DNA from 3 places in the Streptomyces sp. NPDC002463 genome. Region 2 is predicted to be linked to each of the others. Evidence: riboswitches for the same ligand, from Rfam matches in the RefSeq annotation. Region 2 holds a riboswitch; each other region holds the start of a gene.
What was found. A riboswitch is a leader RNA that binds a small molecule or an ion and turns the genes downstream of it on or off. The one in region 2 is predicted to bind cobalamin.
Positions count from the first base shown of each region.

Region 1: linked by a shared signal. The riboswitch ahead of ACFYX3_RS00835 (ribonucleoside-diphosphate reductase subunit alpha) and the one ahead of cobN (cobaltochelatase subunit CobN) in region 2 are both predicted to bind cobalamin.
Region 3: linked by a shared signal. The riboswitch ahead of ACFYX3_RS15370 (energy-coupling factor ABC transporter permease) and the one ahead of cobN (cobaltochelatase subunit CobN) in region 2 are both predicted to bind cobalamin.

Region 1 is NZ_JBIARL010000001.1:193,615-197,178, reverse strand. Features, by position in the region: gene ACFYX3_RS00835 (ribonucleoside-diphosphate reductase subunit alpha) at 1-2,128, opposite strand, end outside; cobalamin riboswitch at 2,259-2,435, opposite strand; gene ACFYX3_RS00830 (GNAT family N-acetyltransferase) at 2,444-2,944, opposite strand; gene mctP (monocarboxylate uptake permease MctP) at 3,020-3,564, opposite strand, start outside.
Region 2 is NZ_JBIARL010000011.1:293,248-296,811, forward strand. Features, by position in the region: gene cobN (cobaltochelatase subunit CobN) at 1-1,907, opposite strand, end outside; cobalamin riboswitch at 1,945-2,074, opposite strand; gene ACFYX3_RS23745 (cobalamin biosynthesis protein CobG) at 2,190-3,419, shown strand; gene ACFYX3_RS23750 (precorrin-8X methylmutase) at 3,434-3,564, shown strand, end outside.
Region 3 is NZ_JBIARL010000006.1:290,803-294,366, reverse strand. Features, by position in the region: gene cbiQ (cobalt ECF transporter T component CbiQ) at 1-484, opposite strand, end outside; gene ACFYX3_RS15375 (energy-coupling factor ABC transporter substrate-binding protein) at 490-972, opposite strand; gene ACFYX3_RS15370 (energy-coupling factor ABC transporter permease) at 969-1,667, opposite strand; cobalamin riboswitch at 1,696-1,901, opposite strand; gene ACFYX3_RS15365 (PTS-dependent dihydroxyacetone kinase phosphotransferase subunit DhaM) at 1,980-2,408, opposite strand; gene dhaL (dihydroxyacetone kinase subunit DhaL) at 2,408-3,025, opposite strand; gene dhaK (dihydroxyacetone kinase subunit DhaK) at 3,052-3,564, opposite strand, start outside.

The DNA.
Region 1 (3,564 bases), on a different contig from region 2:
GCGACTGGCTCTGGTCGAGGAACGGGGTCCGCGCCGCCGCCATGTCGATGAGGCCGCGCTGCGGGATCTCCCAGGCCGTGCGGTACAGCTCGCGCACCTCGGCGGGGACCCAGGTGAAGCCGGCCACCGAGCCGTTGGAGTCGCGCAGCGCCTCGCGGGTCTGCGCGTCCCACACGCCGAGCTTCTTCAGCTCGTCGACGAGGTACGAGTTGACCTGGAGGAACTCGCCGGAGAGCGTCTCGCGCTTGAACAGGTTGGAGACCTGCGGCTCGATGCACTCGTAGACGCCGGCGATCGAGGCGATCGTCGCGGTCGGCGCGATGGCGAGGAGGAGGCTGTTGCGCATGCCGACGGCGGCGATCCGCTCGCGCAGCGCGGCCCAGCGCTCCGGCCAGTTGAGCTCCACGTCGTAGTGGTCGGGGTGCAGCACGCCCCGCGCGGTGCGGGTCTTGTCCCAGGCGGGGAGCGGGCCGCTGCGCTCGGCGAGGTCGGCGGACGCCTCGTACGCCGCGAGCATGATCCGCTCGGCGATGCGCGTCGACAGGGCGCGCGCCTCGGCCGAGTCGAACGGCAGCTTCAGCTGGAAGAAGACGTCCTGGAGGCCCATCGCACCCAGGCCCACCGGACGCCACTTGGCGTTGGAGCGGCCGGCCTGCTCGGTCGGGTAGAAGTTGATGTCGACGACCCGGTCGAGGAAGGTGACGGCCGTGCGGACGGTCTCGTCCAGGCGCTCCCAGTCGATGTCGCCGCCCGTGACGAAGGCGCCGAGGTTGACCGAACCCAGGTTGCAGACGGCCGTCTCGCCGTCGTTCGTGACCTCGATGATCTCGGTGCAGAGGTTCGAGGAGTGGACGACCGTGCCCGGCTCGGCCGTCTGGTTGGCCGTGCGGTTCGAGGCGTCCTTGAAGGTCATCCAGCCGTTGCCGGTCTGGGCCAGGGTCCGCATCATCCGGCCGTACAGGTCGCGGGCCGGCATCGTCTTGCGGGCCAGGCCGGCGGCCTCGGCCTTGAGGTAGGCGGCGTCGAACTCCTCGCCGTACAGGTCGACGAGCTCGGGCACGTCCGACGGGGAGAACAGCGACCACTCGGCGTCGGCGTTGACCCGGCGCATGAACTCGTCCGGGATCCAGTGCGCCAGGTTCAGGTTGTGCGTACGGCGCTGGTCCTCGCCCGTGTTGTCGCGGAGCTCCAGGAACTCCTCGATGTCCGCGTGCCAGGTCTCCAGGTAGACCGCGGCGGCGCCCTTGCGGCGGCCGCCCTGGTTCACGGCGGCGACGGAGGCGTCGAGCGTCTTCAGGAACGGGACGATGCCGTTGGAGTGGCCGTTGGTGCCGCGGATCAGCGAACCGCGGGCGCGGATGCGGGAGTACGACAGGCCGATGCCGCCCGCGTGCTTCGAGAGGCGCGCGACCTGGTGGTAGCGGTCGTAGATGGAGTCCAGCTCGTCCTGCGGGGAGTCCAGCAGGTAGCAGGAGGACATCTGCGGGTGGCGGGTGCCGGAGTTGAAGAGCGTGGGGGAGGACGGCAGGTAGTCCAGGCGGCTCATCAGGCCGTACAGCGCGCTCACTTCGTCCAGGGCGCGGACGCTGTCGTCCTCGGCGAGGCCGGCGGCGACGCGCAGCATGAAGTGCTGCGGGGTCTCGACCACCTTGCGGGTGATCGGGTGGCGCAGCAGGTAGCGCGAGTAGAGGGTGCGCAGACCGAAGTAGCCGAAGCGGTCGTCGCCGGCCGGGTCGATCGTCGCGTCGAGGCGCTCGGCGTGCAGGGCGACGAACTCGGCGGTGCGGTCGGCGATGAGGCCCTCGCGGTGGCCGACGGCGACGGAGGCCGAGAAGGACACGGCGCCCTGGCCGGCCGCCTCGTCGGCGATGGTGATGGTGAGGAGCCGCGCCGCGAGCCGGGAGTACGCCGGGTCCTCGGCGATCAGGCCGGCGGCCGCCTCGGTGGCCAGCTCGCGCAGCTCCGCCTCGTCCGACGTGGCGCTGCGACCGCGGAGGGCGGCGGCGGCGACCTTGCCGGGGTCGGTGTCCGGGAGGTCGGCGGTGAGATCGGTCAGGGTCCGCAGGAGTACGGTCCCGGGTCCGTCGGTCTCGATCGCTGCGGCCGGATCGGCGGGCGCGATGGTCACGTGGAGGCTCTCTCTCGCTCGGCGGGGCCGCGGGCGGGGGAGGCGGGCATGCGGGCACCCGTACGCGCGGGCGCGCCGCGTCCACCGGCCCACTCCGCGAGGCCCGGACGTCTGTGGCACCCGGAACGGACGGACCGGGCACGCTGTCGGCAGGTCCTCGGACTCACTCCGTACGAAGTGCGAAACCACACGAAGTACACCGTTGCGGGACAGTTCCGGATTCGCGCCGGATTTCCCTGCGTCGACAGCGAGGATGAGCATACATGTGGGGGGCGCCGCTTGCGGCACCCCCCACATGTTGTGTCGGTCCGGGAGTTACAACTCCAGGGCGTACGTGCGCAGCGAGTGATCGGGGATCGGCTCCCAGTCCCGTTCGGGGGTCCGGACGAAGCCCAGCCGCTCGTAGATCCGGTGCGCCGAGACCATCAGATCGGCCGTGGAGAGCACGAGCCGCGCGCAGCCGGGGAGGGATCGCGCCCGGTCCACGCAGGCGCGTACGAGGGCCTCTCCGACGCCCCGGCCGCGGGCCGCCGGAGCGACCACGAGCATCCGGAACTCGGCCTCGCCGGGGACCGCGATGTCCGCCCAGGCGGTGCCGCCCTCGGCGAAGGTGACCCCGCCGATGATCCCGCCGTCCGGGTCGACGGCGACGAGCACCTCGCTCTCGCGCGCCCGCCGGGCCGTGTCGCGGAGCACGGCCAGATAGAAGTCGTCCTCGCCGTGCAGCAGCAGCCCGTCGTTCAGGTAGGTCAGCCCGGTGAGGTCACCGAGCTCCTCGTGCTCCTCGGGCCGTACCGCCCTGATCGTGAAATCCATGGGCTCCAGTCTGCCTCCGCGGCACGCGAAGGGGGCCCGGGATTTCCCGGGCCCCCTCTTTCACGCGTCCGCGGGTCAGTGCGCTCCGGCGCCGACCTTCGGGAGGTCGCGGACTCCGGCGTCGCCCGCGTCCGCCGTGTAGTCCTCCGGCGAGGTCTCGTCGACGCCCTCGGGGGCCTTCACGGCCTTGAGGACGAAGGTCAGGACGACCGTGACGAGGACGTTGAGCACGAAGGCGGTGAGGCCGATGTAGCCGATCTCGCCGATGCCGGGGATCTCGGCGGCCGAACCGCCGAAGTGCTTCTGGGTCGGGCTGGCCACGCCGTACGCGGCGGCCGTGCCGTAGACCATGCCGACGGCCCAGCCGGCGAGCAGCGCCCAGCGGTGGAACCAGCGGGTGAACAGACCGCCGACGAGCGCCGGGAAGGTCTGGAGGATCCAGATGCCGCCGAGCAGCTGGAAGTTGATGGCGACCGTCTTGTCCATGGTGAGGACGAAGACGAGCGCGCCGACCTTCACCAGGAGGGACACCAGCTTGGAGACCTTGGTCTCCTGCTCCGGGGTCGCGTCCCTCTTGATGAAGTCCTTGTAGATGTTCCTCGTGAAGAGGTTGGCCGCGG
Region 2 (3,564 bases):
AGGCCGAGGTCGTGGTCGAGCTTCGCGGCCTGGATGAGGGTCCAGATCTGGGCGCGGATGGCCGGGAGCTTCGCCGGGTCCATCGAGCTGATCTGCGCGTACTCGTCGAGCAGCTGCTCCAGGCGCGCGATGTCGCCGTACGAGTCGGCGCGGGCCATCGGCGGCACGAGGTGGTCGACGAGGGTCGCGTGGACGCGGCGCTTGGCCTGGGTGCCCTCGCCCGGGTCGTTGACGAGGAACGGGTAGATCAGCGGGATGTCGCCGAGGGCCGCGTCGGGGCCGCAGGCGGCGGACAGGCCGGCGTTCTTGCCGGGCAGCCACTCCAGGTTGCCGTGCTTGCCGAGGTGGACCATGGCGTCGGCGCCGAAGCCGCCGTCCTCGGCGCGGGCGGCGATCCAGCGGTAGGCGGCCAGGTAGTGGTGGGACGGCGGGAGATCGGGGTCGTGGTAGATCGCGATCGGGTTCTCGCCGAAGCCGCGCGGCGGCTGGATGAGGACGAGGAGGTTCCCGCGGCGCAGGGCGGCGAGGACGATGTCGCCCTCCGGGTTCTGCGAGCGGTCGAGGAACATCTCGCCGGGCGCCGGGCCCCAGTGCTCCTCGACCTGCTCGCGGAGCTCGGCGGGCAGGGTGGCGTACCAGCGCTTGTAGTCGGCGGCCGGGATGCGGACCGGGTTCTTCGCGAGCTGCTCCTCGGTCAGCCAGTCCTGGTCGTGGCCGCCGGCCTCGATGAGGGCGTAGATCAGCTCGTCGCCGTCGCCGGAGACCAGGCCCGGGAGCTCGGCCTCGGGTCCGAAGTCGTAGCCCTCGGCGATCAGGCGGCGCAGCAGCGCGACGGCGGAGGCCGGGGTGTCGAGGCCGACGGCGTTGCCGATGCGGGAGTGCTTCGTCGGGTACGCGGAGAGGACGAGCGCCAGCCGCTTCTCGGCGTTCGGGATGTGGCGGAGCCGGGCGTGCCGGACGGCGATCCCGGCGACGCGGGCCGCGCGCTCGGCGTCGGCGACGTACGCGGGCAGGCCGTCCTCGTCGATCTCCTTGAAGGAGAAGGGGACGGTGATGAGCCGGCCGTCGAACTCGGGCACGGCGACCTGGCTGGCGGCGTCCAGCGGGGAGAGGCCCTCGTCGTTCTCCTCCCACGCGGACCGCGATCCGGTCAGGCACAGGGCCTGGAGGATCGGCACGTCGAGCGCGGCGAGCGCGCCCGCGTCCCAGGCCTCCTCGTCGCCGCCGGCCTGCGCCTCGGCGGGCTTGGTGCCGCCGGCGGCGAGGACGGTCGTGACGATCGCGTCGGCCCCGCGCAGGACGGAGATCAGCTCGGCCTCGGGGGCGCGCAGGGACGCCACGTACAGCGGGAGGGCGCGGGCGCCGGCGTGCTCGATGGCGCCGCACAGGGCGTCGACGAAGGCGGTGTTCCCGCTCATGTGGTGGGCGCGGTAATAGAGCACGGCGACGGTCGGGCCGGTCTCGGTGGCCTTGGCCGTCCGCTCCAGGGGGCCCCAGGTGGGGGCGGCGGCCGGGGCCTCGAAGCCGTGGCCGGTGAGCAGGACCGTGTCGGAGAGGAAGCGGGCCAGGTGCTCCAGGTTGGCCGGGCCGCCGTGCGCCAGGTAGGCGTGCGCCTCGGTGGCGACGCCGACGGGGACGGTGGAGGCCTCCATGAGCTGGGCGTCGGGGGCCTGTTCGCCACTGAGCACGACGACCGGCTTCCCGGCGGCGCGGATCGCGTCGAGGCCCTCCTGCCAGGAGCGGACGCCGCCGAGGAGCCGGACGACGACCAGGTCGGCGCCGTCGAGCAGCCCGGGGAGGTCGGCGAGCGGGAGGCGGGAGGGGTTGGCGAAGCGGTACTCCACCGGCCCCCCGGCCGCACGGGCGCTGAGCAGGTCGGTGTCGGAGTGCGACAGCAGCAGGAGCATGGCGAGCTCAGGCCCTTCCTCGGGGTTGTCCGCGCCCCGGGTGGTCGTATGGACGGCGGGAGTTCCTGACTCACCCGTGGGTTACGGGCTCACAGTGGCGGGACCGCGCCGGATTCTCACCGGGCTTCCTCCCCGGGGTCCTGGGACCCCATGCCGATCTGCATCCTAGAACGTGCCGCCGACCGGCCCCAGGGAGCGAGGGGGTCGGCCGGATCACACCGGCCGGAGAGAGCGGGAGAGTCGGCCGGATCACACCCGGTGGTCAGCCGGTTCCCCGTGGGTATGCTCGCCGCCATGCCGCCCACCCCACCCCCGACGCCCCGACCGGGCGAAGCTCGCATACGGGACCGTGGCGACGCCTGCCCCGGGGCGCTGCGCCTGCACTCCGCCGACGACGGTCGCCTGGCCCGACTGCGCCTGCCCGCAGGGCGATTGACGGCCCGTCAGGCCGAGGTCCTGGCCCGGGCCGCCGAGAGCCTGGGCGACGGGCGGATCAGCATCACCTCGCGCGGCAACGCGGAGCTGCGCGGCCTCGGCGAGGGCTGCGGGGCGGAACTGGCCGGCCTTCTGGCCGGGGCGGGCCTCCTGCCCTCGCCCACCCACGAGCGCGTCCGCAACATCGTGGCCTCGCCCGGCGCGGGACTCGACGGACTCGGCTACGCGGACGTGCAGTTGTGGGCGCGCGCACTGGACACGGCGCTCTGCGCGGAGCCCCGGGCCGCGTCCCTTTCGGGACGGTTCCTGTTCCTCCTCGACGACGGACGCGGCGACGTCGCCGGGCTCGGCGGCGATGTGAGCTTGATCGCAGGACCGGAGGGGTCGGCTCTGCTGCGGCTCGGTCCGCACGCGTTCCGGCTCGCCGCCGCCGACGCCGTCCGGGCCGCCCTCGCCGCCGCCCTCGCGTTCCTGGACGCCGCCGAGGCCGCCGGGAACGGGGCCTGGCGGCCCCGCGAACTGCCCGACACGCACGTGCCCGACTGGGCCGGGGCCCTCGCGCGGGCCGGGATCACGGCGGAGCCCGTACCCGTACCGCCGCTTCCCGCGTCCCCGCCGCCCGCACCCGGCCCGCTCGGCGCGCACGCCCTGCACGTCCTCGCCCCGCTCGGCCGCCTGACGGCCGCCCAGCTGCGGGCCCTGGCCGACGGGGCCGACGAGCTGCGGTTCACGCCCTGGCGTGGCGTGGTCGCCGTCGGTGCCGCCGCCGACCGGCTGCCCGGCCTGGAGACGTACGGCCTGGTCACCCGTCCCGACCTGCCCTCGGTCGGGGTCAGCGCCTGCACCGGGCGGCCCGGCTGCGCCAAGTCCCTCGCCGACGTACGGACGGACGCCGGCCTCGTCCACCGCGGGGGCCTGCCCGTCCACTACTCCGGGTGCGAGCGCCGCTGCGGCCACCCGCACGGCGCCTGGGTCGACGTCCTCGCCACCGGCGACGACACCTACCTGGTGGACGGCGTCCCCACCCCCCGTACCGCCCTGCCCGAAGCAGTGACCACGGCCCGCACGACGAGATGAGCGAGAGCACCAGGATGTTCGACTACGAGAAGGACGGGACGGAGATCTACCGCCGGTCCTTTGCCACGATCCGCGCCGAGGCGGACCTCGCGGGCCTGCCCGCCGACGTCGCCCAGGTGGCGGTCCGGATGATCCACGCCTGCGG
Region 3 (3,564 bases), on a different contig from region 2:
TCTTCGTCATCGAGTCGAGGAGCAGGAAGATGATCCGGTACATCACGAGCGCCACGTCGACCACGGGCGCCGGGACGCCCGCCCGGACGAGCCGGGGCAGCACGTCGGACACCGGTGTCGTGAAGGCGAAGAGCAGCACCCCGAGCGAGGCCGAGGCCGTCCGGAGGAGCAGCTCGACCGCGTGCGCGGGACCGTCGGGCGCGAGGGCGACGAGGCCTCGCGGACCGCCCACCTCGAAGAGCAGCGGAACGGCGCCCGTGACACAGAAACCGAGGGGAATGCGGAAGGCCCGCCACAACTGGCGGCCCGGCACACCCGCCGGACCGAGCAGCACCGCGAGCGTGGCCGCCGCCACGAGCACCGCGCCCGGCCACGGCGGCAGGCCCACCGCGCACAGCGTCAGGCCGAAGCCGAGGAACGCCTTCTCCAGGGGGTGACGGCGGCGCCAGCGACTGCTGTGCGCCGCCGCGTCGATCGGCAGCATCGGCGCTACGCGCCCGATCCGTCGACCGGCGAGGAACCGGTCGCGCCGGCTTCCGTACCCGGCGCGCGGGTGGCGGTCGCGCCGGCACCGGAGTCCGCACCGGCGCCCGCCGCACCCGTACCGGAACCGCCGCCGTTGGTCGCCTCGCCCTCCGCGACCGCACCGGTCCGCCCCGCCGCCTCCGCGGCCCTCGCCGCGCCCTGGCGGCGGCCGCGGCGCAGGCCGAAGTAGTAGGCCAGGACACCGGCGCCGATCGCCGCCTGGAGGGCGAACAGCGCCGACTCGATCTCGCCGGAGGGCGGCTCGTACAGCGGGCTGAACCACGGCTTGTAGTCCGGCCGGATCTCCGTGATCGCGGTCTGCGCCTCCCCGTCGGACCCGCTGAACGGCTGCTCCTTGTCGTCCCCGAGGCCCAGCGCGAGCGGCAGGACCGCGAGCGCGGCCACGAGGAGCAGCAGCAGGGCGTTGATCTTGGTGTTCCGGCTCATCGCGCGGCCGCCTCCTCGTGCCGCTCCGCCCGCGGCCGGGCGAGGACGCCGAGGCGCGTCAGCTCACCCTTGCTGGACTGCGTGAGCAGCCGCATCACGAGCACGGTCAGCAGACCCTCGCTGACCGCCAGCGGAATCTGGGTCACGGCGAAGATCCCGCCGAACTTGGCCAGCGCGCCGGGCACACCGCTGCCGGGGTCGGGGAACGCGAGCGCCAGCTGCACACTGGTGACGCAGTACGTGGACAGGTCGGCGACGAACGCGCCGAAGAAGACGGCCACCATCAGGGGCGCGCCGAACCGCCGGAACAGCCGGTACGTCCCGTACCCCGCCCACGGCCCGACGATCGCCATCGAGAAGGCGTTCGCGCCGAGCGTGGTCAGTCCGCCGTGCGCGAGCAGCAGGGCCTGGAAGAGCAGGGTGATCGTCCCCAGGACCGCCATGATCGGCGGCCGGAACAGGATCGCGCCCAGCCCCGTACCGGTCGGATGCGAACAACTCCCCGTCACCGACGGCAACTTGAGCGCGGACAGGACGAAGGTGAAGGCCCCGGACGCGCCGAGCAGCAGGGTGGATTCGGGATTCGACCGCACCTCGCGGGTCAGCGCGCGCACCCCGTGGACGACGAACGGAGCGGCCGCGACGCCCCAGGCAGCGGCGTGCACAGGGGGCAGATACCCCTCGGCTATATGCATGATCGGGAGACCCTCTCCAGCACCTCGTGGATGGACAACGCACCCTGGCCGGTCTCCTGGCTGACGGTCATACGGCCCGACTCCGCCTTCCCACACCGCCGCGGTCTCCCGCGACGGTCCAGTGGCTTCCCCGAGGTGTTCCCCCGGGAAGGGAGCCGGACCTCCCGATCACAGTGGCGAGGGCCGCACCGGTACTGCACCGGTTTCCCGTACACCAAGGCCCTGTGACATTAGTGCGTTGACCTGCGGATCACAACACGGCCACCACGCGCCGCGTCCTCCCCGTCACTCCCCGCACGTGCGCCCCGCCGCTCACTCCTTGCGGTACGCGTACGCCTCCGAGGCCGCCGCCGCCACCGCGTCGAGATCCCCTCCGGCGCTCGCCGTCACCAGCGCGGCGACCGCGCCCTCGACGAACGGCGCGTCCACGAGCCGCGCGCCCTCGGGCAGTTCGTCGCCCTCGGCGAGCAGCGCCTTCACGGTGAGGACCGCGCTGCCCAGGTCGACGAGGAGCGCGACCCCGGCACCCCGGTCGACGGCCTTCGCGGCCTCGCAGATCAGCTCGCTGCTCGTCCCGAGCCCGCCGTCCGGCGTCCCGCCCGCGGGCAGGACCGGCGCGAGGTCCCCGCCGCCGGCGAGCCCGCGGGCGAGCTCGGCCACGGCCGCCGCGACGGCGGCACTGTGCGAGACGAGCACGATGCCGACGGGAGCCGGAACCGCGCCCACCTGAGCGGGGCTCATCACACCCCCTCCGCGCGCGCGGTGTCGGCGAGCGCCGCGAACAGCAGCGCCGAGGACGTCGCCCCCGGATCCTGGTGCCCGATCGACCGCTCCCCGAGATAACTGGCCCTGCCCTTGCGCGCCTGGAGGGGGACGGTCGCCAGGGCGCCCTTCTCGGCGGCGGCGCGGGCCTCCTCGTACGAGCTCCGCAGCCCCTCCACGGCCGGCACGAGCGCGTCCACCATCGTCTTGTCGCCCACCTGGGCACCGCCCAGCTGCGACACGGCGGCCACCCCGGCGCCGAGCGCCTCCGCCAACCGCTCCCGGGTGACCTCCCCGTCCTCGCCCAGGGCCTTCCCCGCGCGCCGCAGCAGCGTCCCGTACAGCGGTCCCGAAGCGCCGCCGACGGTGGAGATGAGCTGCCGCCCGGCGGTGGTGAGCACCGCGCCCGGAGTCGCGGGAGGCTCGTTCGCCAGGGTCTCCGTCACGGCGGCGAAGCCCCGCTTCAGATTGGCCCCGTGGTCGGCGTCGCCGATCGCCGAGTCCAGCTCGGTGAGCCGGTCCGCCTCCCGGTCGACGTCCTCGGCCACCGCGGCCAGCCACCGCACCAGGAACCCGGCGCCGAAGGTCTCCGTCATGTCGCTCCCCATTCCCGTCCCGGACCTCACCGGCCCCAGCGCAGCGCCGGCGTCTGCACCGGAGCGTCCCACAGCCGCAGCAGCTCCTCGTCGACCTCGCACAGGGTCACCGAGCATCCGGCCATGTCGAGCGAGGTCACGTAGTTCCCGACCAGTGTCCTGGCCACGGGCACGTTCCGCTCGACGAGCACCCGCTGCACCTCGGCGTTGAAGCCGTACAGCTCCAGGAGCGGGGTCGCGCCCATCCCGTTCACCAGGGCGATGACCGGCCCGGACGGACGCAGGTCCTCGACGACGGCGTCGACGGCGAAGTCCGCGATCTCCCGCGAGGTCATCATGCCCCGCCGCTCACGCCCCGGCTCGCCGTGGATGCCGATCCCCAACTCCAGCTCCCCCTCCGGGAGATCGAAGGTGGGACTGCCCTTGGCCGGAGTCGTGCAGGCGCTCAGGGCCACCCCGAAGGACCGGGACCGCTCGTTCACCCGGCGGGCGATCGCCTCCACCCGCTCCAGCGGGGCGCCCTCCTCGGCGGCGGCGCC